Constrictibacter sp. MBR-5: one gene and its partner. The main gene of each other region encodes a partner of the protein of the gene in region 2 in a complex. Links are inferred from orthologs where the notes say so. Each region holds a gene or a part of one and is shown on either strand. Other genes may lie near its edges.

Evidence for each region.
Region 1: the proteins of meaB (region 2) and scpA are in contact, whole or in part, in a crystal structure (PDB 8DPB), measured with the Methylorubrum extorquens proteins. The link is inferred for Constrictibacter sp. MBR-5 from one-to-one orthologs. Residues at the interface, in SOR26638.1 of Methylorubrum extorquens: Arg20, Ala21, Ala24, Arg25, Thr28, Ser32, Arg33, Arg34, His37, Thr98, Gly99, Gly100, Ser101, Ile102, Leu103, Lys106, Thr107, Ala110, Ala113, Ile114, Asp115, Arg116, Ala118, Phe119, Ile120, Arg121, Pro122, Pro124; in SOR27001.1 of Methylorubrum extorquens: Glu577, Glu578, Asn579, Asp580, Gly581, Arg582, Arg583, Arg585, His596, Ala604, Ser605, Ala608, Asp609, Gly611, Phe612, Asp613, Val614, Asp615, Ile616, Gly617, Pro618, Leu619, Glu625, Arg628, Gln629, Val631, Glu632, Asn633, Asp634, Glu661.

The regions. Positions count from the first base shown.
Region 1 is NZ_JBEPTK010000015.1:24,345-37,744, forward strand. What follows is about bases 4,317-7,233. They hold scpA (methylmalonyl-CoA mutase), read right to left. Parts: upstream 6,894-7,233; coding sequence 4,740-6,893; downstream 4,317-4,739. Other genes in these bases: ABIE65_RS22855 (TadE/TadG family type IV pilus assembly protein), read left to right, coding at 4,349-4,723; ABIE65_RS22865 (biotin transporter BioY), read left to right, coding at 7,060-7,233. Outside these bases: ABIE65_RS22825 (TrkH family potassium uptake protein), read left to right, coding at 1-7; Hsp33 family molecular chaperone HslO, read right to left, coding at 15-974; ABIE65_RS22835 (hypothetical protein), read right to left, coding at 1,065-1,238; ABIE65_RS22840 (TAXI family TRAP transporter solute-binding subunit), read right to left, coding at 1,245-2,411; ABIE65_RS22845 (TadE/TadG family type IV pilus assembly protein), read left to right, coding at 2,668-3,837; ABIE65_RS22850 (TadE/TadG family type IV pilus assembly protein), read left to right, coding at 3,846-4,298; more of ABIE65_RS22865, read left to right, coding at 7,234-7,638; ABIE65_RS22870 (propionyl-CoA synthetase), read right to left, coding at 7,821-9,737; ABIE65_RS22875 (LLM class flavin-dependent oxidoreductase), read left to right, coding at 10,033-11,385; ABIE65_RS22880 (LLM class flavin-dependent oxidoreductase), read left to right, coding at 11,469-12,821; glucose-1-phosphate thymidylyltransferase RfbA, read right to left, coding at 12,837-13,400. UniProt on the Escherichia coli protein: Catalyzes the interconversion of succinyl-CoA and methylmalonyl-CoA. Could be part of a pathway that converts succinate to propionate.
Region 2 is NZ_JBEPTK010000001.1:581,917-598,586, reverse strand. The notes cover bases 2,980-5,843. They hold meaB (methylmalonyl Co-A mutase-associated GTPase MeaB), read right to left. Parts: upstream 4,967-5,843; coding sequence 3,992-4,966; downstream 2,980-3,991. Other genes in these bases: ABIE65_RS02780 (enoyl-CoA hydratase/isomerase family protein), read right to left, coding at 5,119-5,843; rpmB (50S ribosomal protein L28), read right to left, coding at 3,564-3,866; ABIE65_RS02795 (hypothetical protein), read right to left, coding at 2,980-3,438. In the rest of the region: ABIE65_RS02810 (polysaccharide biosynthesis/export family protein), read right to left, coding at 1-48; ABIE65_RS02805 (GumC family protein), read left to right, coding at 249-1,793; ABIE65_RS02800 (P-loop NTPase family protein), read left to right, coding at 1,793-2,587; more of ABIE65_RS02795, read right to left, coding at 2,572-2,979; more of ABIE65_RS02780, read right to left, coding at 5,844-5,895; ABIE65_RS02775 (2-keto-4-pentenoate hydratase), read right to left, coding at 5,938-6,726; ABIE65_RS02770 (LysR substrate-binding domain-containing protein), read right to left, coding at 6,844-7,737; ABIE65_RS02765 (acyl-CoA dehydrogenase family protein), read left to right, coding at 7,834-9,534; ABIE65_RS02760 (ArsC family reductase), read left to right, coding at 9,659-10,006; excinuclease ABC subunit UvrA, read right to left, coding at 10,013-12,892; ABIE65_RS02750 (acyl-CoA dehydrogenase family protein), read left to right, coding at 13,668-14,864; ABIE65_RS02745 (acyl-CoA dehydrogenase family protein), read left to right, coding at 15,062-16,198; ABIE65_RS02740 (universal stress protein), read left to right, coding at 16,262-16,670. UniProt on the Escherichia coli protein: Binds and hydrolyzes GTP. Likely functions as a G-protein chaperone that assists AdoCbl cofactor delivery to the methylmalonyl-CoA mutase (MCM) ScpA and reactivation of the enzyme during catalysis.

The DNA of each region.
Region 1 (13,400 bases), on a different replicon or contig from region 2:
GGCGTGAGCGAGCTTCAGCCGCCGGCGATCTTCTTCAGTTCCGCCTCGTCGAACCGCTCCTCCCGTCGGCAGAACTCGCACGTCACGGTGACCGATCCGTCGTCGAGCTTCAGGTCGGTGACGTCGCCGGACGGCAGCGAGCCGAGAATGCCGGCAATGCGTTCGCGCGTGCCGCAGCGGCAGCGCTCCTCGACGTGCCGCGGCGTGAAGACCCGCACGCCGTCCTCGTGGAAGAGGCGATAGAGCAGCGTGTTCGCATCAAGGGCAGGGTCGAGCATTTCGCCGCGCGTAGCACTGCCCAGCAGGATCACCGCACGGCGCCAGCCGTCCTCTGAGATGTCCCGCGCCTCATTGGCGGAAAGGCTGTCGCCGGTGTCCTCCTCCGGCAGGCGCTGCAGCATCAGTGCAGCGGCACGCCATGTGCCGTCGATGGAGCCGCAGGACACCTTGATCGCGGTGGTGATCTGCTCCGACTGCTGGAAGTAGTGATGGATGCTGTCCGCGAGGCTCGCCCCCTCCAGCGGCACGATGCCCTGGTAGAGTTGCGTGTCGCGGCCCTGGTCGACAGTGAATGCGAGGTGGCCGCCGCCGAACAACCGGGCGGCCGTCGGCTCTGGCTCCTCCGACAGGATCCCGTCCACCTTGTCCTGGTCGAAGGCCGCATAGCCGCGAAGGTGCCCTGCACTGGTCACGTCCGCGACCAGAAAACGCACGGCGCCTTCGCCGCGCGCCTGCAGCGTGAAAATCCCCTCGTACTTCAAGGCGGCGGCAAGGCACGCGGCCAATGCCATCGCCTCACCGAGCAGGCCGGCGACGGCGTCCGGGTAGTCGTGCCGGCGCAGCACGGCATCGACGCTGGGGCCCAGGCGCACTAGCCGGCCGCGCAGGCCGACGCGGTCGATCTGGAAGGGCTGGATCAAATCGTCGCCCGCGTCGTTGCGCAGGCTGGGGTCGAGGTTCGGCGGTGGCTGCATGGGACCGATGAGGTGGCGTGACGGGGCCGCGACCCGTTAGGTGGTCAGGCGCGGCCCTTCGCGCAACGTCACGTGGATCTCACCGGAGTGTCACCGCCCCCGCAGGCGGCGCATCAACAGCGCCCCTGCCAGCGCCAGGACGGCGCCGACGGTGACGACCAGCAGGATGACGATGCCGATCCCGCCCAGAACCGCCGATAGCGTATCCCAGAAACCGAACTGGGCGACGAGGATGATCAGCAGGATCAGCAGCAGGATCGGCATGGTCGGTCACCAGGTTTCGAACGGGGTCACGAGGCCGGCCTTCTGCAGCGCGTCGGCGCGGCGCTTCATCCAGGCCTTCTCGAAGGCCTCCTCGTCCTTAGTATCGGCCGCTAGCTGCTCTTTCCAAGTGGCCTGCAGCAGTTCCTGGCGGGCGACCATGTCCTCGTTGTTCTTTTGAGCCTCGGGCGTCCAGACGCCCTTCTCCTTGTAGTACCGGACCGCGCCCTCGTGATAGGGCGCCGACCAGACGAACTTCTGTCGATCGAGCGCCCAGCCTTCCGCCCCCGGAGAGCCGTCCTTGTAGGTCGGATACAGGTCGAACATGGTCTTCGTCATCTCGTAGACCGCGTCGGCGTCCTGCGCTTCGTAAGCGATCAGGAGAGGATAAGGGCCGCCGCCCGCCTCCAGCGGGTGCTCCGGGCTGACCTGCACGCCCTTGGTGATGGTCATCTTGGAGTAGTAGGGCAGAACCTCTTGCAGCCGCTTCCATGCCTCCGCGTCGTCGTGCGGAAGCGGCGGATAGTGCAGCCCGCGCGGCGAAGCATCGAGCTTGAAAGTGCCGCCGGCGGAAGTGTTGACGTAGGCCGCATCCACCTGATTGTCGACGAGGCCGTCCTGCGACGCCGCATAGCCGCCGAAGTCGACGCGCTTGACGTCGTCCCACGTCAGGTTGCCGAAGCGGAGGTGGGCCAGCACGCTCATGTTGAGAGCCGGGGCACCCGCCACCCAAGCCACGCGCTTGCCCTTCAGGTCGGCTGGAGTCTTGATGCCGGCGTCCTTCGCCGTGATCAGCACCGTGCCTGTGTCGGCATGGTTCAGGAGCAGGATGCGGATCGCCTGCGGGCCCCAGTCGCGCCGGCCGAAGACGAAGGCGCCCTCCTGGCTATAGTACCCGCCGATGCCCGAAAAGGAGAAGTGCACCTTGCCTTCGCGCAGCGGCGCTTGGCGTGACACGTCGTTCTTGCCCGGCAGCAGGCGAAGCGTGATACCGCGCTCGTTCTTGAACGCCGCGCCGATCGCGACCGCTTGGCTGTAACCGTTGGAGCCGACGTCGTAGGCCGTGGCCACGAGCGGGTTCGGAAGTCCCGCGGCCCAGACCGCTCCCGCCGTCAGAACGCCGGCGGCGACCGTGCCGGCGAGAGTGGCCGCGCGCGCGGCCGAATCCTTCAACATACCGTCCTCTTTGTCCGTGCATTTCAGGTGGCGCGCACCGTAACCGTCGCTGTGCTCGCGGACAAGTCGCTGTCGCCGACAGTGTCGAGGCCGGCTTAAGCCGTCGTTTATCGGATCCTTTCAGGCCTTCTTTACCTCCGCGGCCCAGTTTTCAAGAGAGTGCAAGCCAAGGTCGGTTCAGAACCAAATGGTTGTGGTAATTTGTTACCGCGCGAAGCGAACTACCGCCGCCTTCTGTCGTGACGACCGGGGCGCGATGGCGATGCTGATGTCGATGATGCTTGTCGGCCTCTTCGGCTTCGTCGCTCTCGCGGTAGATACCAGCGTCTGGTATTCCACAAAGCGGCGCCTGCAGACTGCGGTGGACTCAGCGGCACGTGCCGGTGCGCATGAGCTTGATCGCGGCGGTTCCATAGACGAAGTGGCGGCCGCAGGCACCGCCGCCGCAGCTCGCATGGGCTTCACGTCCGCCAACGGCGCCAGCGTCGATATCGAGGTGCGGGAGGACAACAGCGTCCGCGCAGTCATCCGCTCCCAAGCGCACATGTATTTCGCAAGGATTCTCGGGGCTACGGCTCCGACGCTGTCCGCGAGTGCCGCTGCTGCGGTACCGAACACGCCGCCACCCTGCCTGACGATCCTGGAACCGAGCAATTCGCAGGCGCTTGACATCGACAAGGCAAAGATCGTCGCTCCCACCTGCCGCATCCAGGTGAACTCCACCAGCAGCGAGGCCATGAAAATCGCCGGCGGCGCCACAGTCGAAGCGGCACAGATCTGCGTCACCGGCAACTATAGCGGGGGCAGCACCAGCGTACCCGTCGAGATCGGCTGCACGCCTCTGGCCGATCCGCTCGCCGCCTGGGTGCCGCCCGACCCGGGGCCGTGCGAGTTCAGCCCGAATTCGATCTCTGAGACCACGACGACACTGAAGCCCGGTGTCTACTGCAAGCAGATTCAGATCGACAAGGCGACGGTCACCTTCCTGCCCGGAATCTACTTCCTCAAGAACGGCGGCCTGAAGGTGCAGGGGGATTCGATCCTCACCGGCAAGGGCGTCGCCTTTCTATTGATCGGCGACAGCAAGATCGAGATCGAGGCGAAGAGTGTCATCGACTTTGTTGCCCCCGTAGATGGCCCGATGGCCGGATTCGTGTTCGCCCACGACCGCAACCCGAAGGCCGGCCTGGAGCACAAGTTCGTCGCCCACAGCGACATCAGCTATGAGGGGGCGGTCTACCTTCCGAAGCACTACGTGACATATCAGGGGCACAGCACGAGCTCGAATATCCCTCCCTTCACAACCTACATCGTCGGCCGCCTCAAAATGGATGGCCAGTCCGAGCTGATCCTCAACAATAACTATGCGGCAAGCGCGGTGCCGGTCGCCGGCAAGATCGGCGCCGGCGTCGTCCTTGTGGAATGACGACCACCATGCTGCGCACCTGCCTCGGCTTCCGGGCGTGCCGGAAAGGTGGCGTCGCCGTCGAGTTCGCGCTGATGGTGCCGATACTCGTCTTCACCATGATCGCGATGGTGGATTTCGTCCGCCTCATGAGCGAGGACGGTCGCATCGCCAATGCCGCATTGGCAGGGGCCCACTTCGGCATGCAGAGCACTGCGCACGCCGCGGATGAAGAGGGAATGGTGCGGGCCGCGCGCGCGGATGCGGGAAAGGGCGCGGAAGAGCTGGAGATCGTGGCCGAACAGAAGTGTCTCTGCGCGAACGGCAGCGCCGTACTGTGCTCATTGAGCTGCGAAAACGGCGCGAAGCCGGTGATGATGGTGAAGGTCAGCATATCGAAGCAGTTCGCGACGATGATGCCCTATCCGATGATCGAGAATCCCGTGCCGCTCTATCGCGATGCGGAGGTCCAGGTGCAATGACCCGTTGGCGGGTGGCTCGGACAGCGATACGTGACCGTCGGGGCAACGCGGTGGTGGAATTCGCGCTGCTGTCCTTGCCGATGCTGCTGATCGTGCTCGGCTTCTTCGAACTGGGGAGGTTCTTCTATCTCAGCGAGTCGATCGCGAACGCGGCACGGGAAGGGGCGCGCGCCGCCGCTGTCCGCGGCGCAGCCAGCCCCAAGCCCGCCAGGGCGGAGGACATCGCAACGATCGTCCACAGGCACGCGCCCGGCTTCGTGCCGGCCGCCAGTCTCGACGTCAGGACCAGCTATTCCCCGGACAACAGCCCCGGCGCCAGCGTTGCGGTGACCGTTGCCTACAGCTACCGCCTGCTGGTGCCCTGGATCGCCGCGTTCACGACGATCCAGATCGAAAAGCACGCGGCGCTGACGATCTCCCGCTGATGCGAGCGTAGGCGGATCAGGCCGCCAAGTCGCGCTGCTTGAGCATCGCGAGGATCTCGCTGGCCGCTTCCGGGATGTTGGTGCCCGGGCCGTAAATCGCAGCCACGCCCTTGGCCTTCAGGAACTCGTAGTCGCCCGGCGGAATGACGCCGCCGCAGACGACCAGGACGTCGCCGGCACCCTGACGACGAAGCTCGTCGATCAGCTGCGGCACGAGCGTCTTGTGGCCGGCCGCCTGGGACGAGACGCCGACGATGTGGACGTCGTTCTCGACGGCCATGCGCGCCGCTTCCTCGGGTGTTTGGAACAGCGGCCCGACGTCGACATCGAAACCGATATCGGCGAAGGCGGTGGCGATGACCTTCGCGCCGCGATCGTGGCCGTCCTGGCCCATCTTGGTTACCAGCATGCGCGGCCGCCGGCCTTCGCCCTCTGCGAAGGCATCGACGTCGGCGCGGATGCGGCTGTAGCCCTCGTCACCGTCCCAGCCCGCGCCGTAGACGCCAGAGATGGACCGGATCGTCGCCTGGTAGCGGCCCCAGGACTTTTCCATGGCATCGGATATCTCGCCGAGGGTCGCGCGCGCCCGCGTCGCCTCGACAGCCAGTGCCAGCATGTTGCCTTCGCCGGTGGCGGCTCCCTTAGTGATGGCGTCCAACGCCGCCTGCGTCTTCGCCTCGTCGCGCCCGGCGCGGATCTTCTTCAGGCGGGCGATCTGGGAGTCGCGCACCGCGGTGTTGTCGATGTCCAGGATGTCGACCGACTCGGGGTTGGTCGGGCGGTACTTGTTGACGCCGACGATGGTCTCCTCGCCGCGGTCGACGCGCGCCTGCCGACGGGCGGCGGCCTCCTCGATTTTCATCTTCGGCATGCCGGCCTCGACGGCCTTGGTCATGCCGCCCAGCGCTTCGACCTCGTCGATCAGCTTCATCGCCTCGGCGGCGAGACTGGCCGTCAGATGCTCGACATAGTAGCTGCCGCCGAGCGGGTCGATGACGTTCGGGATGCCCGTCTCCTCGGCGATGATCAGCTGCGTGTTGCGCGCGATCCGCGACGAGAAGCGCGACGGCAGGGCCAGCGCCTCGTCGAGTGCGTTGGTGTGCAGCGACTGCGTGCCGCCCAGGACGGCGGCCATCGCTTCGATCGTCGTGCGGATGACGTTGTTGTGCGGATCCTGCTCGGCAAGGCTGACGCCCGACGTCTGGCAATGGGTGCGCAGCGCCAAGCTGTCGGCTCGCTGCGGGTCGAAGTGCTTCTTCATCAGCGTCGCCCAGAGGTAGCGGGCGGCGCGCAGCTTCGCGACCTCCATGAAGAAGTTCATGCCGATGCAGAAGAAGAACGACAGTCGCGGCGCGAACTGGTCGACGTGCAGGCCCTTGGCCTGGGCGGCGCGGACATATTCGAGCCCGTCCGCCAGGGTGAAGGCCAGCTCCTGCACCAGCGTCGAGCCGGCCTCCTGCATGTGATAGCCGGAGATCGAGATCGAGTTGAAGCGCGGCATCTTCTGCGCGGTGAACTCGATGATGTCGGCGACCGCGCGCATCGAGGGCGTCGGCGGATAGATGTAGGTGTTGCGGACCATGAACTCCTTGAGGATGTCGTTCTGGATGGTCCCCGACAGCTTCTCGGTCGGAACGCCCTGCTCCTCGCCCGCCACGATGAAGGCGGCCAGCACCGGGAGGACGGCGCCGTTCATCGTCATCGAAACCGACATCTCCTCGAGCGGGATGCCGTCGAACAGGATCTTCATGTCCTCGACGCTGTCGATCGCCACGCCCGCCTTGCCGACGTCGCCGACGACGCGCGGATGGTCGCTGTCGTAGCCGCGGTGCGTCGCGAGGTCGAAGGCGACCGAGAGGCCCTTCTGCCCGGCGGCCAGCGCCTCCTTGTAGAACTTGTTCGACTCCTCCGCGGTGGAGAAGCCGGCATACTGGCGGATGGTCCACGGCCGGTTGGCGTACATCGTTGCGCGCGGCCCGCGCACGAACGGCGCGAAGCCCGGCATCGTGTCGAGATGTTCCAGGTCCTGGAGGTCGGCGGCCGTGTAGAGCGGCTTCACCACGATACCTTCCGGCGTGTGCCACGCCAGCCCGTCGGGCGAGCCGCCCTTCAGATCCTTTGTGGCGAGCGCCTGCCAGTCATCGAGCGTGCGCTTCGGGAAATCCGCCATGGTACGACCTCCTGCTACCTTGCGCGGAGTATATAGCGATTCCTGCGCCGGCTCGTCCATCCGGCCGGTCCGGACAATCCCCGGCAATGCGGCGTCCTCGGCTTGCGCATGGAGCGCCAACCCGGCTAACCCTGGTCCGCCTCTATCGTCTCGACCGGATACCTTAATGAACAATACCACCTCTTCCCGCAGCTGCGGGCTGCTGGATCTTGAGACGCGGTCCGGGATCGTCCAGGCGTTCGCAGTTGCCGCCGGCATCCCTCTCCTGGCCCTCGCGTCATGGATCGAGGTGCCGATGTTGCCCGTGCCGATGACGATGCAAACCTTCGCAGTCCTGTTGGTCGGCGCGCTCTATGGCTGGCGCCTGGGGGCTCTGACCGTCGCCGCATGGCTCGCTTGCGCTGCACTCGGACTACCGCTTCTGGCCGGGGGCGCGGGCGGCGTCGCGCGTTTTGCGGGACCGACCGCCGGCTACCTGTTCGCGTTCCCGGTGGCGGCGGCATTGGTCGGCTGGCTCGCAGCGCGTGGCTGGATGTCCGGGTTTCTCCCGGCGACTGCTGCCGTGCTCCTCGGACACGCCGTCTGCCTCGGCCTGGGGGCGACATGGCTAGCCTGGTTGATCGGCCCCGATCGCGCGCTCGCAGCCGGCGTGCTGCCCTTTCTTGCCGGCGCGGTGTTGAAATCGGCACTCGCGGCGGCGGTCGTACGGCTCGTTGCGCAGACCGGCAACACGGACGTCGGCTGAGGCGCGTGCGGAACCCGCTCGGGCGTTCCGGGGTTCTCTGGCAAAGCCCGACTACCCGCCCCCGCAGGAGACCGTGCCGATGTTCAGACTGATGCGTTACCTACCCTTCGTTCTGATGGGGTGGCGCTACCTCAAGCGCCACCGCAGCCAGAACCGCCCGCCGCAGCGCCGGCGGGCATAGCCTACTTCTCGGCCGGCTTTCCGGTCGCGTAGCCGAGGCTCTTCAACGCCGTCTCGATCTCGTCCAGGATTGCGGGATCGTCGATGGTCGCCGGCATCTTCCAGGCCTCGCCGTCGGCGATCTTGGAGATCGTGCCCCGCAGGATCTTCCCGCTGCGCGTCTTGGGCAGGCGCGGGACGACGGTCGCCTTGCGGAACGAGGCGACGGCTCCGATCTCGTCGCGCACCATCTGCACGACGTCCTTCACCACCTCGTCGCCGGGGCGGTTCACGCCGCTCTTGAGCACGATGAAGCCCACCGGCACCTGGCCCTTCAGGTCGTCGTGAACGCCGACTACGGCGCATTCGGCCACGTCCTTGTGCTGCGACAGGATCTCCTCCATGCCTCCGGTGGAGAGCCGATGACCGGCGACGTTGATGATGTCGTCGGTCCGCGCCAGCACGTAGAAATAGCCGTCTTCGTCACGCATGCCGGCGTCGGCCGTCTTGTACCAGCCGGGGAACTCGGCGAGGTAGGAGTCGATGAAGCGCTGGTCCGCGTTCCACAGCGTCGGCAGGCAGGACGGCGGCAGCGGCAGGCGGATGCAGATGGCGCCGATCTGCCCGTCCGGCAGGATCTCGTGGGTCTCCGGATCCAGGACCTGGATGTCGTAGCCGGGCACCGGCTTGGTCGGCGACCCGTGCTTCACCGGAAGCGCGCCCAGGCCTACGCAATTCCCCAGCATCGGCCAGCCGGATTCAGTCTGCCAGTAATGATCGATCACGGGCCTGTCCAGGACGCGTTCCGCCCATTTCACCGTATCGGTATCCGACCGCTCGCCTGCCAGAAAAAGAGTGCGGAACTTCGACAGGTCGTACTGCCCGATCAGCTTGCCCTCCGGATCGGCACCCTTGATGGCGCGGAAGGCCGTGGGAGCCGTGAAGAGTGCGTTCACGCCGTGCTCGGCGATGACCCGCCAGTAGACGCCCGCGTCCGGCGTGCCGACCGGCTTGCCCTCGAACAGGATCGAGGTGCAGCCGTGGAACAGCGGTGCATAGACGATGTAGGAATGGCCGACCACCCAGCCGACGTCCGAGGCGGCCCAGTACACGTCGCCGGGCTTCATGTCGTACACGCCGTGCATGCTCCATTTGAGCGCGACGATGTGGCCACCGGTGTCGCGAACGACGCCCTTCGGCTGGCCGGTGGTGCCGGAGGTATAGAGGATGTAGCAGGGGTCCGTCGCCTTTACGGGCACGCAGTCGCGCGGGCTGGCCTTCGCCATCGCGGCGTCCCAGTCGACGTCGCGGCCCGCGGTCAGGTCGCAGTCGTGCTGCGGGCGGCGCTTCACGACGCAATGGTCGGGTTTGTGCTTCGACCGCTCGATCGCGGCGTCGAGCAGCGGCTTGTAGGGAATGACCCGCTGCACCTCGATGCCGCAGGAGGCGGAGACGATGACCTTGGGCGTCGCGTCGTCTATGCGCGTCGCCAGTTCGTGCGGCGCGAAGCCGCCGAAAACGACGGAATGCACCGCACCGATGCGCGCGCAGGCCAGCATCGCGATAGCGGCCTCGGGGATCATCGGCATGTAGACGATGACCCGGTCACCCTTGCCGACGCCCAGGTCGGCCAGCACGCCCGCGAACAGCGCCACCTCGTCGCGTAGTTCCCGGAAGGTGAACTTGCGCTGGCTGTCCGTCACGGGGCTGTCGTAGATCAGCGCGAGCTGCTCGCCCCGGCCCTCGTCGACGTGCCGGTCCAAGGCGTTCATGCAGGTGTTCGTCTCGCCGCCGACGAACCAGCGGTAGAACGGTGCATTGGAGCGATCCAGCACGGTATCCCACTTCCGATACCACACGACATCATCCGCAGCCTCCGCCCAGAACCCTTCGGGATCCTGGAGCGAACGGCGGTGTGTCTCGTCGTAGCGGCTGGTCATGACCGATGTCCTCTGCTGGCGCTGGTGGCGCTCAGTCTGCCTTCGCTGCGAAGCATTGCAAGATGGGGCTGGGCCGACAATCCTCCCGTCGAGGCACGCGGTCGGGCAGCTCGCGACACGGCGCCGTCGGCGACGCGTTAGCACGCATGTCACCACCACCCAGCTTCCCGGTGATCTCTTTGGGTGCCGGTTGCATACCGGGAACCAGAGGACGAACATCATCGAAAGATGTCGGCACGTCCCGACCCGGCGGCAGTGGTTCGGGGCACGGGCGGCCGGTACCGAGGAGGAACGTATGCGGCAAATGGCGCTGGTGGGCTTTCTGCAGGCCCAGAACTGCACGCAGCTCGCCAGTTCGTGGCGGCATCCGGAATCGCGCAACGATTCCATGTCGAAGGGCTACTACCAGCGAATCGCGCAGGTCCTGGAAGAGGGCAAGTTCGACCTGGGCTTCTTCGACGACCGGCTGGCCATGCCGGACATGTATGGCGGCGACCATGCGCATACGGTCCAGCACGGCATCCGCTGCGTGAAAATGGACCCGCTGACCGTGCTGACGGTGATGGGCATGGCGACGGAGCGGCTGGGCCTCGGTGCCACCTGCTCGACGACATACTTCAACCCGTTCGACCTCGCCCGCCGGTTCCAGACGCTGGACCTGATGACCGACGGGCGCGCCGCCTGGAACGTCGTCACCTCGTTCAACGACGGCGAGGCGATGAACATGGGGCACGACCGCCACGTGGCGCACGACCTGCGCTACGACATGGCCGACGAGTTCCTGGAGATCGTGCTCGGCCACTGGGACGCCTGGGAGGACGGCGCGATCGTCCAGGACAAGACGACCGGCCTGTTCGCCCATCCGGAGAAGGTCCACCGGCTGGACTACAAGGGCAAGTTCTTCAAGTCGCGCGGGCCGTTCACCGTGCCGCGCTCGGCGCAGGGTCATCCTGTCGTCATTCAGGCCGGCGCCAGCGGCCGCGGCACGCGCTTCGCCGCGCGCTGGGCGGAACTGGTCTTCACCGCCTATCACGACCTCGAATCCGGCAAGAAGAGCTATGCCGCGCTGAAGGAGGCGATCGCGCAGAAGGGCCGCGATCCGTCGAAGGTCAAGCTGACCAACCTCGTCTGGACCGTCGCCGCCGAGACCAAGAGCGAGGCGGAGGACAAATGGGCGCTGGCCGACAGTCTGGTGAACGAGACGGACGCGCTGTCGCTGCTGGCCGAAGTGATGAACTACGACCTGTCGAAGAAGGGTCTGGACGATCCCTTCACCGACGCGGAACTGGCGGAACTGAGCGGTGGCCAGGGGCACATCGACGTCGTGGTCCGCGTGACCGGCAGGAAGAACCCGACGGTTCGCGACTTCATGGAGGTCACGCGTCGCGGTCACGCCCGCGACCCCTTCATCGGCGGCCCGAAGGAGATCGCCGACCGCATGGAGCAATGGTTCGTCGAAGGCGCCTGCGACGGCTTCGTGATCTCGGCGACCCATGTGCCGGGCACCTACGAGGAGTTCGTGAAGTTCGTCGTGCCGGAACTGCAGCGCCGGGGCCTGTTCCGCAAGGAATACACCGGGTCGACGCTGCGCGAGCATCTGGGGCTGGACCGGCCCGAGAACGGCGCATGGCGGAGATACGCCGGCTGACGCTCGGTCCAAGACACGGCACAACGCGAACCGGCGCTCCTGGCGGCACGTCCAGGACAGCCCGGCACCCGGGAGGAGACGGCATGCGGCAGATGGCGCTGGTGGGCTTTCTGCAGGCCCAGAACTGCACGCAGCTCGCCAGTTCCTGGCGGCATCCGGAATCGCGCAACGATTCGATGTCCAAGCACTATTACCGCCGGATCGCGCAGATCCTGGAGGAGGGGAAGTTCGATCTCGGCTTCTTCGACGACCGGCTGGCCATGCCGGACATGTATGGCGCCGATCACGCCCATACGGTCCAGCACGGCATCCGTTGCGTGAAGATGGACCCGCTCACCGTGCTGACAGTGATGGGGATGGCGACGGAGCGGCTCGGTCTCGGCGCCACCTGCTCGACGACATACTTCAACCCGTTCGATCTCGCCCGGCGGTTCCAGACGCTGGACCTGATGACCGACGGGCGCGCCGCGTGGAACGTCGTCACCTCGTTCAACGACGGCGAGGCGATGAACATGGGCTTCGATCGCCATGTCGAGCACGACCTGCGCTACGACATGGCCGACGAGTTCATGGAGATCGTGCTCGGCCATTGGGACGCCTGGGAGGACGGCGCGATCGTCCAGGACAAGTCGACGGGCCTGTTCGCTCACCCGGAGAAGGTCCACCGGCTGGACTACAAGGGTCGGTTCTTCAAGTCGCGCGGGCCGTTCACCGTGCCGCGCTCGGCGCAGGGTCATCCGGTCGTCATCCAGGCCGGCGCCAGCGGCCGCGGCATCCGCTTCGCCGGGCGCTGGGCCGAACTGATCTTCGCCGCGTTCCCCGACGCCGAGGCCGGCAAGCGGACCTATGCCGCCCTGAAGCAGTCGATCGCGGACGCGGGGCGCGATCCGGACCTGGTCAAGATCACGCCGCGCGTCTGGACCGTCGCCGCCGAAACGAAAGGCGAGGCCGAGGACAAATGGGCGCTCGCCGACAGCCTGCCTAACGACATGGACGCGCTGTCGCTGCTGTCCGAGGTCCTGAACTTCGATCTCGCCGTCAAGGGCCTGGACGAGCCGTTCACCGATGACGATCTGGCTCGCATGTCCGGCGGACACAGCATGCGCGACCTCGTCGTCCGCGTCTCCGGCAAGCAGAACCCGACCGTGCGCGACTTCATGCAGGTGACCCGCCGCGGCCGCGCCCAGGTCCCCTTCGTCGGCGGTCCGAAGGAAGTCGCCGATCAGATGGAGCAGTGGTTCGTCGAAGGCGCCTGCGACGGCTTCGTCATCACCGCCACCCACGTCCCGGGGACTTACGAGGATTTCGTGAGGTTCGTCGTCCCCGAACTGCAGCGCCGCGGCCTGTTCCGCAAGGAATATACCGGCAGCACGCTGCGCGAGCATCTCGGCCTGCCGCGGCCGGAGAACGGTGCCTGGCGGAAGCAGGCCGGCTGAGGCGGGCGGGAGGCGTCAGGGCACACGCATCGGTGCGGTCAGCAGGCTGGAGAGGTAGGTCCCGTAGGGCGTGCCGCGCCGTCGCGCGGCGGCCCGTTCCAGCGCCGCGTCGTCGATGAAGCCCATGTGCCAGGCGATTTCCTCCAGGCACGCGATCTGGGCGCCGGTGCGATGCTGGATGGTGCGGACGAACTCGGCAGCCTCCAGCAGCGAATCGTGCGTGCCGGTGTCGAGCCAGGCGAAGCCGCGCCCGAGGAACTCCACCGTCAGGCGGCCGGCTTCCAGATAATGCTTGTTCACGTCCGTGATCTCGAGCTCGCCGCGGGGCGAGGGCTTCAGCCCGGCGGCGATGGAAACGACGTCGTTGTCGTAGAAGTAGAGGCCGGTCACCGCCCAGTGCGACTGCGGCACCGCGGGCTTCTCCTCGATGGCGACAGGCCGCTGATCCGTGTCGAGCGTCACCACGCCGTAGCGCTGCGGATCGGGCACCCAGCTCGCGAAGATCGTCGCGCCCGCGCCGCGGCCGCTGGCACGCTGGGTCAGCTGGCTGAGCCCGGCGCCGTAGAACAGGTTGTCGCC
Region 2 (16,670 bases):
CAGGGCGGCAGCGAGGATCGCCAAGGAAATCAGTCTGAATGCGCGCACGTACTACGCCCCCCAACAAGCCCCGTGCGGGGGCCACCCCGTCAATGCTATGTTATCATTCTAGTGGGATCTTTCCCCAGAACGGGTTAATCGGCCACGCCGGTTTTCCCACTGCAACCCCCGGACAAGGCAATCCCCTTACGGTGGCGAAGTCAATCGACGAGCAGGCGGGCAGTCGCGCAGCGGCGGGTGAGCGTTCGATGGGTCGACCGCTCTCCACGCGCTATGGGCTGCGCGAGTTCCTGACTCTGATCTTCCGCGAGCGCAGGCTCCTGGCCGGCGTGTTCGTCGGCATCTTCGTGCTGGCGGTGATCGTCTCGTTCCTGCCGAGCGTGAAGTTCGAGGCGGAATCGAAGCTGCTGGTGCTGCTGAGCGGCGACTACACGTTGCGGCCCGACGTGGGCGAGTCGACCGGCACGATCTCCATGGAGCAGAGCCGGATCGTCAAGTCGGAGATGGAGATCCTGAACAACCGCGCCCTGATGGAAGCCATGATCGAGAAGGTCGGGCTGGCGCGGATGTACCCGGGACTGGCCGACGATGCGGCGGCGGGCGGCGAAAAGCGCCGCGCGGCCCTAAACAGCGCCGTCGATGCCTTCTCCGACCGCCTGGTGATCGAGCCGGTCACCGATTCGACCGTCGTCCGGCTGGCCTTCGAGCATCGCGACCCCGCGGTGGCGGCGGCCGCGCTCAACACGCTGGTCGACCTCTATCTGCAGCGCCGGCGCGACGTCTACAGCCATCGTGGCTCGGCGTTCCTCAGTTCCCAGCGCGAGGATTTCTCCAGTCGGCTCAACGAAGCGGAGGCCAAGCTCCAGGCGTTCCAGCAGAAGCACAACATCACCTCCTTCGAGGAGCAGAAGATCCTGCTGCTCCGCCAGGAGAGCGAGTTGAAGTCGCAGCAGCTCGATACGGCGAGCCGGCTCGAGGAGGCGACCGCCCGGCTCGAGGCCGTCGAATCCAGCATGAAGAGCGTGCCGCGGAACACGCCGCTCTATTCCGAGACGAACACCGCCGGCGCGCTGGAGACGGCCAAGGCACGGCTTCTCGAACTCGAACTGCGGCGCAACGAACTGCTCGCCAAGTATACGGCGAACAGCCGGTTCGTCCGCGATGTCGAGGAGCAGCTCGCGCTGGTCCGCAACTTCATCGAGCAGGAGAGCGGCCGCGGTCCCGGCACGCGCCGTGTCGGCGCCAATCCGATCTACGAACAGCTCTCCGCGGAGGCGATCCGGCTGCGCGCCGACGTCGATGCTCTGCGCGCCCGGCGCGACGCGCTCGAGTCGCAGATCCAGACGATGGCACAACGTCGAATCGCCCTGGACGAGCCGGAGCGGGAGTATCGCTCCCTCGTCCTGGAACGCGACATCCTCAAGCAGCAGTACGAGGCGTATGCGGGCCGGTCGGAGGAAGCGAGGATCCTCGAGGACATGGACCAGCGCCAGGCGGCGAACGTGCGGATCATCGAGCGTGCGACCCCGCCGACGAAGGGGAAGAACCGCCAGCCGCTGATCATCCTGCTCGGCATGATCGGCGGCGCGGCGACGGCGCTCGCCGCCGGCTTCGTCCGCGACTTCAGCCGCACCACGATCGGCACGCCGGAAGCCGCGGAGCGGGCGCTCGGCCTGCCCGTGCTCGGTACGGTCGGGTTCAAGGAGGGATTGGCCGGTGCGAATGGTGCCGCGGCGCCGCCGCCGGCGGACGAAGGTTCACCTGTGTCGCCGCGGCGACGGAGCGTCGGCTGATGCGCAAGTCCGCCTTGTCCTTTCTGCGTACGCCGGAGTACGCACCGGCGGCTGTGCCGTCCTCCTCGGGACCGCGGGATGCCGACGAACTCGCCCTTCTGGGCGAGATGCAGCGGCTCTTCGCCGTCCTGAACCCACCCCTGACCGAGGGCGCCGGACGGGTCGTGCAGTTCATCTCGGCGCAGCCCGGCGAAGGCACGTCGACCATCGCCCGGGCTTTCGCCCGTGCGGCGACGCTGCAGGCGCAGCAGTATGTGACGCTGCTCGACCTGAACACGACCGGGCCGTCGCAGTACGACTGGTTTCAGCAGGCGGCGGCGCGCGACCGCAACCTCGCCCTCGGCGATTCGCTCGACATCGGGGTCGACTCCACGCCGCTGTGGCGCCTGTCGGGCGAGCATGTGGTGACCGAACTGCCGAATGCGGCGCGCGGTCCCCTGATGAGTTTCCATCGCGCCGGCGCATCGCGCCTGCTGGTCAGCCGGTTCCGGCACGAATCCCTGCGTGACGGCCAGACGGCCCAGGTCGGCAACCAGCCCGCCTTCTGGGACAATCTACGCGATCGGATCAGCTTCACCGTGGTCGACACGCCGGCCGCCAGCCGTTCGGTCGACGGGCTGGTCGTGTCGAACCTCGCGGATCTTGTGGTGCTGGTCGTTGAGGCCGAGTCGTCGCGGACGCCGGTGGTGGCGGACCTGCGGGACATGATCATGGCGCGCGGCGCCAACCTGGCGGGCATCGTGCTGAACAAGCGCCGCTTCTATATCCCCGAGAAGATCTACCGGCGACTGTGATCCCGGGCGCGGGCGAGGACGGATGCCCGCGCACCCCGGTACTTCGCGAGAGCGATCGCGGCGACGCCCAGGCCGATGACGAGATTCACCGCGGCCGCCGCCTGGAGCACCGCGAGGTCCGTTATCCAGCCGATATAGAAGACGACGCCGCCCATGCTGGCGGCGGCCCCGAGATAGAGGACGGCCATCGACAGCTGATCGAACGCGGCGGGCGGCAGTGGTGCGCCGTCCGCTTCGCGCTGAAGGGCGGCAGCCAACCGGTCGAAGCGCGTGACGTCGGCACGTCGCTCGACGTCCGCCATCGCTTCGGCGGCCTGCTCCAGCAGTTGCCGCTTCAGCGAGAACCCGAGCAGCAGCAGGACATGCGCCGCCGCATAAGTGAGGGTGAGAAAGAGCGGGAAGCGCCACCACAGGCCGCCGGCCTCCAGGTTCAGCGCGGCATCGTACGCATCGGTATAGTCTAGCGTAAGGGTCGCGACCGTGACCTTCAGCAGCAGGCCGATCTCCTTCAGGTCGAAGAAGAAGGCGGTCAACACGAAGATTACCGCTGCTGCCGCCGCCACGAGCACCCGCGTGGGATGCTCCGGAACCGACTTCAGCAGTGCCTCGACCCTGTCGGCGCGATCCTTGGCGTCGGCCTCGCCGATAGCCTGCGCGCGCCGATTCAGATTCAGGAGATGCCCGAACTGACGCCGAAGGTCACGGTGAAGGAACGCGGCGGCGACGGCGGTGGGGACGGGGAGTCGCAGCCGCATACGGCCGGCCGGCGCCAGACTCAGCGGCGGGCGGCCCTCGATGTCTGCGAGTGCGGCGCGCGCGATGCGCACCAAGTCTTCCTGGTTCGCCGGCATGTTCCCCCCGGCTGCACTCTACCCGCGACGGGGTTCGTCGAACGCAAAAAAGCGCGCCGCAGCGATACGGCGCACTCCCATGCGATCGAAAGTCACGAGCGCCCCGTCACCAGGGCGCGTCGGCGTCAGCCGGCTGCGGCCTGCCGCGTTTCGGCGCAGCGCGCCACGCGGCGCTTCAGCCGGCGGATGTCGGGGGTCATCTTGCCCGCCGGGGTCTTCGACAGCCACGCGTCGAGGCCGCCGTTCTTCTCGATCGTGCGCAGGCCGTTGACCGTCAGTCGCAGGCGGACCGCCGTGCCCAGCACGTCGCTCATCAGCGAGGTCTCCTGCAGGTTGGGCAGGAAGCGCCGCTTCGTCTTGTTGTTGGCGTGGCTGACATTGTTGCCAACCAACGCGCCCTTGCCGGTGATCTGGCAGCGCCGGGCCATGGGACGTCCTCGGAAAATTGAACTGTTCGCGGGTGGGTCCCCGCAAGGAAGGCGCTATGTACGGGGCGAGGGCTGAAAGGTCAAGTCCGCAGAGCCCCGTCGACGGAGACTCAGGCGGTGGAGAGTCAGTTCGGGCCGGATAGGAACGTCTCGATCATCCGCCGCGCGGCCTTCGCCGGCGGAATCCGCCCGGCGATCACGTCTCGCTCCAGGTCGGCGATCTGGGAGCGGACGCCGGGATGCCGCTTGAGCGCCGCGAGCAGGGTTTCGCCGATCTCTCCCCACATCCACGCACGCGCCTGTTCGCCGCGCCGTTTGGCGATCTCGCCGACGGCGCCGAGCTTGTCGCGGTACCGGCCGACCGCGTCCCAGATCTCCGGGATGCCCTTGCCCTCGAGGGCGGAGCAGCGCAGCACCTCGACCTGCCATTCGGCGGAGGCCGGCCGCAGCAGCCGCACCGCATGCGCATAGTCCGACGCCGTGCGGCTCGCCTGCGCGGCGAGGTCGCCGTCGGCCTTGTTGACGACGACGAGGTCGGCCAGTTCGACGATGCCACGCTTGATGCCCTGCAACTCGTCACCGCCGCCCGGCAGCAGCAGCAGCACGAACATGTCGACCATGTCGGCGACCGCAGTCTCCGACTGGCCGACGCCGACGGTCTCCACGACGATCACGTCGAAGCCGGCGGCCTCGCAGACGTGCATCGCCTCGCGCGTGCGCCGTGCGACGCCGCCGAGCGTCGTGCCGGCGGGGGAGGGGCGGATATAGGCCTCCGAGCGGCGCGACAGTTCCGCCATGCGCGTCTTGTCGCCGAGGATGGACCCGCCGCTGCGCTTGGACGACGGGTCGACCGCCAGGATTGCCATGCGGTGCCCGCGGTCGATCAGGTGCAGGCCGAACGCCTCGATGAAGGTCGACTTGCCGACGCCGGGCACGCCGCTGATGCCGAGCCGCACGGAATTGCCCGTATAGGGCAGCAATGCCTCCAGCAGCGCCTCGGCATCGGCGCGATGGTCGGGGCGGGTCGACTCGATCAGCGTGATCGCCCGCGCCAGCGCCCGGCGGTCGCCGCTGCGGATGGAGGCGGCCAAGTTGGCGATCCTGGCCGTTCCATCCGCTTCATCGCCTGCTGATGTACTCGCCTGCACTCGTCTCTCGGCTCTCTGTACCAGGGTCGGTCGGCCGCTCAAGGCGCCGCCACAGGGATACCGGAGAAGGCCCTGTCAGACCATCCCTCCGCCGGCGGTCGAGCCTACTTTCCCTTGAACTTCGGCGCGCGCTTTTGGACGAACGCGGTGAGGGCTTCCTGGCAGTCCTCGGTCTCGGCGATCAGGGCGAAGGTCTCGGCGACGTTCTCCACCGAGCGGCGGAAGTCGGCGTCGCAGGCGCGGGCATAGGCGTCGCGGCCGAGCTTCATGACGATCGGCGACTTCGCGGCGAACTTCTGCGCGATGGCGCGGGCGCGTTCCAGGGCGGTGCCCGCGGGGACCAGTTCGCTGACCAGGCCCATGCGGAAGGCGGTCTGGGCGTCGAAAGGCTCGCCGAGGAAGAGTGGGCCGAACGCCTGATGCTTGCCGACCAGGCGGGGGAGCTGGACGAAGTGGATCGCCGGAATCAGGCCGACGTCGATCTCCGGGTAGCCGAAGGTCGACTTGTCGCCGGCGATCAACATGTCGCAGGAGATCGCGATGGTCATGCCGCCGGCGCGCGCCGGTCCGTCGACCACCGAGATGCTGGGCTTGCCGAGGCGGTACTGGATGTCGTTGAGAGCGAAATAGAGCCGCTCGACGAAGCCCTTCACCTCGACGCCGCTCTTGCCGCGGACGATGTCGAGGTCCAGTCCGGCGCAGAAGACCCTGTGCGCGCTGCGGATGATGACGGCACGCACCGCATCGTCCTTGCCCGCCTTGGCGACGGCGTCGAGCAGTTCCTCGACGAGCTGAATGGTGATCGCGTTCACCGGCGGGCGGTCGAGGGTGATCTCGGCGACCTTGTCGAGGATCTCGTAGCGGATGAATTCGTAGGTCATCGGGCGCGTCCGTTTCTGTGATGCCGCCCGTCTACTCCGGCTTCAGGCGGAATACGAGACGGTGACCGTGCCGAAGGCGCCGTAGTCGGCGGTGTGGGTTTCGCCGGGCCGGGCGAGGATCATGCCGGTGCAGGTGCCCGTGCTGACGACCTCGTCGGCTGCCAAGCCGATCCCGGTGCGCGACAGTTCGTTGGCGAGCCATGTCAGCGGTGCCAGCGGATGGTCGAGCGCCTCGGCGGCGGTGCCGCGGCGGCGCTCGCGGCCGTCCACCGTCAGCACGATCGGCTGGCCCGGGATGTCCGCGTTCCGCCAGTCCGGGATCGCCGGACCGAGGATGAGCGTGCCGGAGCCGCTGGCGTCGGCGAGGATCGCCGGCAGGGGCGGGAAGCGGTCGTCGTGGGCGAATCGGCACTCGGCCGCCTCGATACCGGGATGGACCGAGGCGACGGCGTCCGCGATTTCGTCCTCGCTGTAGGGCGTGGCGCGCGGCGGCAGGTCGGCGGCGAGCCGCACCATATACTCGCATTCGGTGATCGGCCGGAGCAGTTGCGGGCCGGGCAGGGTAGCGGGTGACTCGGTCACGAACTGGCGGAAGACCCGGCCGTAGATCGGCGCGTTCGTGCGCAGCGCCTGCTGCATCTCCGGCTTAATCGCCGCGATCTTCCAGCCGCCGACCGCCCAGCCGAGTTCGGCCGCGACCTCGGCGGCGATGCGATAGGCGGCGGCCTCGTCGGGCGGTACCAGCGCCGGATCCAGGCCGCTCTGCTGGCGGCGGTCGCGGCGCAGGTCGGCGAGGAGGCGGACGAGACGGGCTTCGTCGTCGGGGGTCATACGGGCGGTCCTTCCTACGGAGCGCGGGCGTCCGGCCCGCCTTGTCATCGCTTCGGAATAGGCCCCGAGCCGGCGCGGCTGTCGAACGACTATTCCGCCGGCCCCCTTGATGTCCGCTCAAGCCCCCGGTGCATCGGCGCGCGTCTCGTCCTGCAGCCAGGCATGAAGGGCGGCGATGCCGGGGTCGCGGGCGCGTGCGTTGTCGTGCATCAGGGCGAAGATGCGCGAACTGCGCCGCGCGACAGGGATCGGGATTGCGAGGCGGCCTTGCGCGAGGTCCGTTTCCGCGAGGGCGCGGATGGCGAGCGCCACGCCCAGCCCCTCTGCGGCGGCGTCCATGGCGAGCGCCATGCTTTCGAAGAACAGGCCGCTCTCGGGGTCGATGTCCTCGATGCCGGCGAGCGGCAGCCACCGGCGCCAGTCGTCCGGCCGCAGGCGGATGTGCAGCAGGCGGTGGTCGCGGAGGTCGAACGGCTCCGGCCCGAGAAGCCGCGGCGCACAGACGGGCACCGCCTCGATGGCGACCAGCGGCACGATATCGAAGCCGGGCATGGCGCGGCCGTCATGCACCGTCACGACCGCATCGCAGCGGTGCGGCGGCAGCTCCAGCGGGTCGGCGATGGTCACGATCTCCACGTCGACGTCGGGGTGGCGTGCATAGAAGTGCGGCAGCCGCGGGATCAGCCAGCGGCTGGCGAACACCGCATAGGCGCCGAGTTTCACGACCTGCCGTTCCGGCGCCTTCTGGGCGCGGGCGATGCCGGTGGCCAGGGTGTCGAGTGCCGCCTTCGCCGCATCGAAGAGCGCGGTCCCGGCGCCTGTCAGGGCGAGGCCGGTCGGTCCGCGCACGAAGAGGTCGGTGCGCAGCCGCAGTTCCAGGTCGCGGATCTGGCGGCTGATCGCGCCGGGCGTCACATTCAGTTCGGCAGCCGCCCGGGTCATGCTGAGATGGCGCGCCGCCGCCTCGAAAGCACGCACGGCATGCAGCGGCGGCAGGGTGCGATGGGTCATGCGTTGAGCGTAGCTCAAGACCCCGGCCGGCGAAATCGTTTGCCGGCACGGCCGCCGCGGCGCCATCTCTGGCCTGTCAGGAAGAGGAGGCCCCCGATGCCCGATACAGCCCCGAACGTCGCCGTCGCCCTGTCGCAGATCGGTTCGGAGAACATTCCGGACAGCCGCGGCACCAACCTCTGGCGGGCAGATCCCAACCTGGGCCGGCTGCTCGGCCTCTACATGCCGGCGGGCCTGCGCGCGCACCTGGAGCCGCATCTCGACCGGCTGGGCGAACTGGCCGGCGGTGAATTGGACGAACTGGCAGGCATCGCCGACCGCAACGGCCCGGAGCTGCGCCCGCGCACCCGCCGTGGCGAGGACGCCAACGCGGTCGACTACCACCCCGCCTATCGCGCCATGGAGAAGATCGCGTTCGGCGACTACGGTCTCGCCGCGCTGTCGCACCGCGGCGGCGTGCTGGGCTGGAACGCACCGATGCCGCCCGCGGCAAAATACGCCATCACCTATCTGTTCGTGCAGGCCGAGTTCGGCCTGTGCTGCCCGGTGAGCATGACCGACAGCCTGACCCGCAGCCTGCGCAAGTTCGGCAGCCCCGATCTCGTCGCGCGCTACCTGCCGGCGCTGACCAGCCAGGACATGGACGCGCTCTACCAGGGGGCGATGTTCATGACCGAGCAGGGTGCGGGCTCCGACGTCGCCGCCACGGCGGTCGAGGCGCATCCGGCGAACGACGGGACGTGGCGCCTGTCCGGCGACAAGTGGTTCTGCTCGAACGCCGACGCCGAACTCGCCATGGTGCTGGCGCGCCGCGCCGACGCGGGACCGGGCCTGAAGAGCGTCAGCCTGTTCCTGCTGCCGCGCACCCTGCCGGACGGCACGGCGAACGCCTATCGGATCGTGCGGCTGAAGGACAAGCTGGGCACCCGCTCGATGGCCTCGGGCGAGATCCGGCTCGAGGGGGCGACCGCCTGGATGGTCGGCGAGGCCGGTGCGGGCTTCCGGCAGATGGCCGACATGATCAACAATTCGCGCCTGTCGAACGGTGTCCGCGCCGCGGGACTGATGCGCCGCGCCGTCACCGAGGCGCTGCACGTCGCGAACAACCGCGTCGCCTTCGGCCGTCGTCTGATCGAACTGCCGCTGATGCGCCGCCAACTCGCCAAGATGATCCTGCCGATGGAGCAGGCGCGGACGATGGCCTTCCAGACCGCCGAGGTGCTGCGCCGCTCGGACGCCGGCGAGGAGGGTGCCTACGCGCTGCTGCGCATCATGACGCCGCTGATCAAGTTCCGCGCCTGCCGGGATGCGCGCCGCGTCACCGGCGACGCGATGGAGGTGCGCGGCGGCTGCGGCTACATCGAGGAATGGCCGGACGCGCGCTTGCTGCGCGATGCCCACCTCGGCTCGATATGGGAGGGCACCAGCAACATCGTGGCGCTCGACGTCATGCGCGCGGTCAAGCGCGAGGGCAGCCTGGAGGCACTCACCCTCCATGTGAACGGCCTGCTGGCCGAGGCGGGTAACATGCCGGAACTGCCGCCGGTACTGGAGCGCGCGTCGGCCCTGGCGCGGCGCGCGGTGGCCGAAGGCGGCGAGATTCTGACGCGTCAGGCGGCGACGGCGCTCTACAACGTCACCACCGCCGCCGCGATGGCCTGGGAGGCGGCGAAGCTCGACGACCCCCGCCGCCTGACCCTCGCCCGCATGGTCCTGCGCCACCGCCTGCTGCCGCGCGATCCGCTTGACGCAGGGGAGGACGGCGCGGCGGAGATCGACGCGGCTCTGGCCGCTTGAGCGATCTCGGCCCGAGCGGCTTCTGGGGACCGACGAGGCGGTCTAAGGTCCGCAGCGAAGCTCTGCGGCGGCAACCGGGCGGCTGCCCGGGACATTGACGCAGGGGGGCGATCGGAGGGCGGACATGACGGTGACGGTCTACGGCATCAAGAACTGCGACACGATGAAGAAGGCCCGCGCCTGGCTCGACCAGCGGGGCGTCGCCTACGCCTTCCACGACTACAAGACGGCGGGGATCGACCGACCGACGCTGGAGGGGTGGGCCGGGCAGGTCGGCTGGGAGACCCTGCTGAACCGCGCGGGCACGACGTTCCGCAAGCTGCCGGAGGCGGACAAGGCGGATCTGAACGAGACCAAGGCGCTGGCCCTGATGCTGGCGCAGCCCTCGATGATCAAGCGGCCGGTGCTCGACCTGAAGGGGCGGCTGCTGGTCGGGTTCAGGCCGGCGGACTACGAGGCGGCGCTGAAGTAGGCGCCCTCAGGACGCCCTCTTGCGCTTCCCCTTCGTGCGCAGGTACGGCGCCAGGAACCGCCCCGTGTGGCTCTCCGCTACAGCCGCGACGTCCTCGGGCGTGCCCGAGGCCACGATGCGGCCGCCGCGGGAGCCGCCTTCGGGGCCGAGGTCGACGATCCAGTCGGCGGTCTTGATGACCTCCAGGCTGTGCTCGATGACCAGCACCGTGTTGCCCTGCTCGACCAGGGTGTGCAGCACCTCCAGCAGCTTGCGCACGTCCTCGAAATGCAGACCGGTGGTCGGCTCGTCGAGGATGTAGAGGGTGCGGCCGGTGGCGCGGCGGGCGAGTTCCTTGGACAGCTTGACGCGCTGCGCCTCGCCGCCCGACAGGGTGGTCGCCTGCTGGCCGATCTTCACGTAGCCGAGGCCGACCTGCTGCAAGGTGGTCAGGCGGTCGCGGATCGACGGGACGGCCTGGAACGCCTCGACGCCCTCGTCGACGGTCATGTCGAGCACGTCGGCGATCGAACGGCCGCGGAACTTGATGTCGAGCGTCTCGCGGTTGTAGCGCTTGCCCTTGCAGACGTCGCATTCGACGTAGACGTCGGGCAGGAAGTGCATCTCGATCTTGATGACGCCGTCGCCCTGGCACGCCTCGCAGCGGCCGCCCTTCACGTTGAAGGAGAAGCGGCCGGCCTTGTAGCCGCGCGCCTTGGCCTCCGGCATGCCGGCAAACCAGTCGCGGATCGGCGTGAAGGCGCCGGTATAGGTGGCGGGGTTGGAGCGCGGCGTGCGGCCGATCGGCGACTGGTCGATGTCGATGACCTTGTCGATATATTCCAGGCCGTCGATGCCGTCGTGGGCGCCGGGATGCTCGCGCGCGCCGTGCAGGCGCTTGGCGACGGCCTTGTAGAGCGTCTCGATGACCAGCGTCGACTTGCCGCCGCCGGATACGCCTGTGACGCAGGTGAGCGTGCCGAGCGGGAAGGTGGCGTCGATACCCTGCAGATTGTGCTCGCGCGCGCCGCGCACCGTGATGGCGCGGCCGTCGCCCCTGCGCCGCACGGCCGGCACCTCGATCCGGCGCACGCCGGTTAGGTACTGGCCGGTCAGGCTCTGCGGCGAGGCCATGATGTCGGCGGGCGTGCCCTCGGCCACCACCTGTCCGCCGTGGACGCCGGCGCCGGGGCCCATGTCGATCACCCAGTCGGCGGCGCGGATCGTGTCCTCGTCGTGCTCGACCACGATGACCGTGTTGCCGAGGCCGCGCAGCCGCTCCAGGGTCGCGAGCAGGCGCTCGTTGTCGCGCTGGTGCAGGCCGATCGACGGTTCGTCGAGGACGTAGAGCACGCCGGTCAGGCCGGAGCCGATCTGCGAGGCGAGGCGGATGCGCTGGCTCTCGCCGCCGGACAGCGTGCCCGAGGCGCGGGCGAGACTGAGATAGTCGAGCCCGACATTGACGAGGAAGCCGAGCCGCTCGTTGATCTCCTTCAGGATGCGCGTGCCGATCTCGAGCTGTTTCGGCGTGAGGCGGTCGTTCAGGGCGGCGAACCAGACCTGGGCGTCGGCGACCGACAGTTCGCTCGCCTCGCCGATGTGGCGGCCGTCGATCTTCACCGCCAGCGCCTCGGGCTTGAGGCGGTGGCCGCCGCAGGCTTCGCAGGGGGCGGCGCTGTGGTAGCGCTCCAGCTCCTCGCGCAGCCAGGCGCTGTCGGTCTCCTTCCAGCGCCGCTCCAGGTTCGGCACGACGCCCTCGAACGGCTTGTTCACCGTGTAGCTGCGCAGGCCGTCATTGTAGGTCATCTCGACCGGGTCCTTGCCCGAGCCGAACAGGACGGCCTGGCGCAGCTCCTCCGGCAGGTCGCGCCAGGGCGTGGTCATGCTGGCGCGGTAGTGCCGGGCGAGGCTGTCGAGCGTCTGGTCGTAATATTGCGAGCTCGAATTCTTCCACGGCGCCACGGCGCCGTCGCGCAGCGACAGGCGCTCGTCCGGTACGACGAGCTGGGCGTCGACATATTTCTGTGAGCCAAGGCCGCTGCAGACCGGGCAGGCGCCGTAGGGGTTGTTGAAGGAGAAGAGGCGCGGCTCGATCTCCTCGATGGTGAAGCCGGAGACCGGGCAGGCGAACTTGGCCGAGAAGATGGTGATCTCGCCGCCGTCGGCGTTCTCGGCGAAGAGGATGCCGTCGGCCAGTTCCAGCGCCGTCTCGATGCTCGCGGCGAGGCGCGTCGCGATGTCGGGGCGGACGACGATGCGGTCGACCACCACCTCGATGTCGTGCTTGCGCTTCTTGTCGAGGTTCGGCGCCTCCTCGATCTCGTGCATGGCGCCGTCGACCTTGACGCGCTGGAAGCCCTTGCGGCGCAGCTCGGCCAGTTCCTTCTTGAACTCGCCCTTGCGGCCGCGCGCGATGGGCGCCAGCAGGTAGAGGCGCGTGCCCTCCGGCATGGCGAGCACGCGGTCGACCATCTGCGAGACGGTCTGGCTCTCGATCGGCAGGCCGGTGGCGGGGGAGTAGGGGACGCCGACCCGCGCCCAGAGCAGGCGCATATAGTCGTGGATCTCGGTGACCGTGCCGACCGTCGAGCGCGGGTTGCGCGAGGTCGTCTTCTGCTCGATCGAGATCGCCGGCGACAGGCCCTCGATGGAGTCCATGTCGGGCTTGTGCATCAGCTCCAGGAACTGGCGCGCATAGGCCGACAGGCTCTCGACATAGCGGCGCTGGCCCTCGGCGTAGATCGTGTCGAAGGCGAGCGTCGACTTGCCGGAGCCGGACATGCCGGTGACGACGACCAGCCTGTCGCGCGGCAGTTCGACGTCGACGTTCTTCAGATTGTGCTCACGGGCGCCACGCACCGTGATCTTCGGGCCGTCGATCCGGGAGCCGTCGGTCTTGGAGGTCATGGGCGGGGAACGCCTTCGAAGCACGGTGCCGAGACTGCGCAAGATAGGGCGGCGAGGGCCGGGGCAAAAGCGGGAAAAAAGAACAAAAGGGGACCATTCGAAGTGGAGGGGCCGATTAACGTTGTCTCAGCATCGAGCGTGCGACCCTCTGAGTTTGCGGCGCTGCGGTTGCGAGGGAGCGCGTGTTGGGGATCATACGGGGTCTCGATGTCGAAGGCCGCACCATGCTCGGTAAAGCTGCCGGGGCGATCTTTGGCCTGATCACCGGCGGCTTGCCTGGGATGTTGATGTTCAAGGCGGTGGGGGATCTCTCGCGCGCTACAGTCCGATCTTTCCGCATTTGTCGAAGATCTCGACGAGAGCGAGAGAGCGAAGCCGCCTCACCCCTCTCGTTCTCGCATGGCCACGACCGGAGCCCGCGTATCCTGTGCCAGCATGAATCTGTTCGCCCCTCCTACAGAATATCGTGTGTCAGTCGCAGAACCAAAGCTGGTCAATTTGCGGCCAGAACTTCCGGGAGATCTGGTTTTGTTATTACAAGTCTGCGCTGATATGGTCGCAATTACGTTGTCTTTGCTGCCAAACTAGGAGAAACGATGCCGATCATCGCCAATAAGGTCGTTCCGAGCGGCGGCAGCGGCCTTAGTACACTTGTGACACTAGCGAGCCCGATCCGCGCGGTGGCGCTGTTCGCTTAGGGCGGCCGGAGCAGCGTTGATCGGCCCGGCGGGGCGGGCTACACCTCTCTAAAGACCGGACATTGCAGAGGGCGTCGATGGACCTTCGTTTCACTCCCCAGGAGGAGGCCTTCCGGGCCGAGGCGCGCGCATGGGTGCGCGACAACCTGCCGCGCGACATCTGGGAGAAAGTCGACCAGGGCATCGAGCTGACCCGCGAGCAGTATGTGCGCTGGATGCAGATCCTGGCGAAGAAGGGCTGGATCGCCTCGAACTGGGAGGCGAAGGACGGCGGGCCGGGGCTGAGCTCGGCCGAGAAGTACATCCTGGACGACGAGCTCTTCCTGGGCGGCGCGCCGCGGACCATCCATTTCGGCACGCGGATGGTCGGCCCCGTGCTGTTGGCCTACGGCTCCGAGGAACAGAAGCGGAAATACCTGCCGAAGATCCTGACGAGCGAGGAGATCTGGTCGCAGGGCTATTCCGAGCCGGGTGCGGGCTCCGACCTCGCCTCCCTGCAGCTGAAGGCGGTGCGCGACGGAGACCACTACGTCGTGAACGGCACCAAGGTCTGGACCAGCCACGCCCACTTCGCCGACCGGATGTTCCTGCTGGCGCGCACGGCCAGCACCGGCAAGAAGCAGGAGGGCATCAGCTGTCTGCTGGTCGACTTGAAGACGCCGGGCATCACGATCACGCCGATCATCACCATCGACGGCCGCCACGTCTTCAACCAGGAGATCTTCGAGGACGTGCGGGTGCCGGTCGAGGACCGCGTCGGCGAGGAGGGCGACGGCTGGCGGATCGCCAAGTACCTGCTCGGCCACGAGCGGTCGAACGCCTCCTGGATCTCGATCACCAAGCGGACGCTGCACAAGCTGAAGCAGGTGGCGAAGGTCGAGCGGGCAGACGGCGCCAGGCTGATCGACGACGACGCCTTCCGCATGAAGATGGCGGAACTGGAACAGTCGCTGGAGGCGTTGGAACTGACCTCGCTGCGTTCGCTGGCCCAGAGTGCGGCGGACAAGCCGGTCGGCCCCGAGGCGTCCATGCTGAAGATGCGCACTGGCGACGCGATCCAGCGGGCGGGCGAGCTGCTGATGGAGGCGGGGGCCTATTACGCGCAGCCGTTCGAGGCGCGCGCCATTCGCTCCGGCTGGAACGAGGAGCCGGTCGGGCCGGACTATCTGTTCCGGATGTCGCCGGAATATTTCGACCACCGCGCGATGTCGATCGCCGGCGGCTCGCACGAGGTGCAGAAGAACATCATCGCCAAGGCCGTGCTCGGCCTCTGAGCGGTGAGCGGGAGGGCTGGCATGGCGCCGGAAGACCGTCACCGGACGGGAACCTGTCGGGCGCTTGTCAGCCGCAGGCGGCCGTCATAGCCTCCCGCACGGATCGCGGGCAGGGCTGTGGCCGGCCCAACGAGAACAGCATCGTCGAGGCCGGCCTCGGCCCCTAGAGGTCAGGCCCTGAGAGGAGAGAGCGCGAAATGGACTTCGAATACTCCGACGACCAGCGTCTGCTCAAAGACAGCGTCGAGCGCTTCGTTCAGAACAACTACGCGTTCGAGCAGCGTCGCAAGCTGGTCGCGACCGAGGAGGGCTACAGCGAGTCCAACTGGAAGCAGTTCGCCGAACTGGGCTGGCTCGGCATGCCGTTCCCCGAGGAATACGGCGGATTCGGCGGCACGGCGATCGAGACGATGATCGTCATGGAGGCCTTCGGCAACGGCCTGGTGGCCGAGCCGTATCTCGCCACGGTCGTCCTCGGCGGCGGCGCGATCCTCTATGGCGGCAGCGATGCGCAGAAGCGCGCGATCCTGCCGGCGGTGGCGGAAGGCGCGATGAAGCTGGCCCTCGGTTTCGCCGAGCGGCAGTCGCGCTACAACCTCGCCGACGTCGAGACCAAGGCCGAGAAGAGCGGGGACGGCTGGACGCTGAACGGCATGAAGGGCGTGGTCTTCGGCGCGCCGTCGGCCGACAAGATCGTCGTCGTCGCCCGCACGTCGGGCGGCTCGCGCGATGCCGACGGCATCACGCTCTTCATCGTCGACAAGGGCACGCAGGGCCTGCGCGTGCGCGGCTATCCGACGGCCGACGGCCTGCGTGCCGGCGAGGTCTATCTGGAAGGGGTGAAGGTCGGCGCCGACGCGGTGCTCGGCGAAGTCGGCAAGGGCCTGCCGATCTTGGAGAAGGTGATCGACTACGCCATCGCGGCGGTGAGCGCCGAGGCGGTGGGGGCGATGAAGACCCTGAACGACATGACGCTGGGCTACATCAAGACCCGCGTCCAGTTCGGCCAGCCGATCGGCAAGTTCCAGGTGCTGCAGCACCGCATGGTCGACATGTACATCGCCCACGAGGAGGCGAAGTCCATGGCGATGATGGCGGCGATGCGCGTCGGCGAGGACAGCGAGGCCGACCGCAAGAAGGCCATGTCGGCGGCGAAGGTGCAGATCGGCAAGTCCGCCCGCTATGTCGGCCAGCAGGCGATCCAGCTGCACGGCGGCATCGGCATGACCGACGAATATGCCGCAGGCCACTATTTCAAGCGGCTGACGATGATCGATCGCAGCTTCGGCGATGTGGACTATCATCTGAAGCGGTTCGCCGATCTCGCGAACTGATACGATGATGAAGGCGGGGCCGGGGCAGGTGCTTCGGCCCGAACGCCGGGAGACGGTAGGCTGATGGTCAAGAGCATCGTCGTGGGCCTCGACGGCACCGACTCCAGTCGCGCGGCCGAGGATCTGGCGATCCGGCTGGCGAAGACGCACGGCGCCGTGCTGGCCGGCGTGGGCGTGCTCGACGTGCCGTACATCACGGCACCGCAGGCGCGGCCGATCGGTGCTGGCGCCTACAAGGAGCATCGCGACGAGACGCTGCTGGCGAAGGGCCGGGCGGACATGCGCAAGCGGCTCGACGGCTTCCACGCCACCTGCGAAGCGGCCGGCGTCGCCAGCCAGGAGATCGGCTGCGAGGGCGCGCCGCACGTGATGATCGAGCGCGAGGCGTGCGGGCACGACCTGATCGTGCTCGGACGCGACACGAACTTCTACGGCGAGCGCGAGCATCACATCGACGCCTCGACCGAGCGGC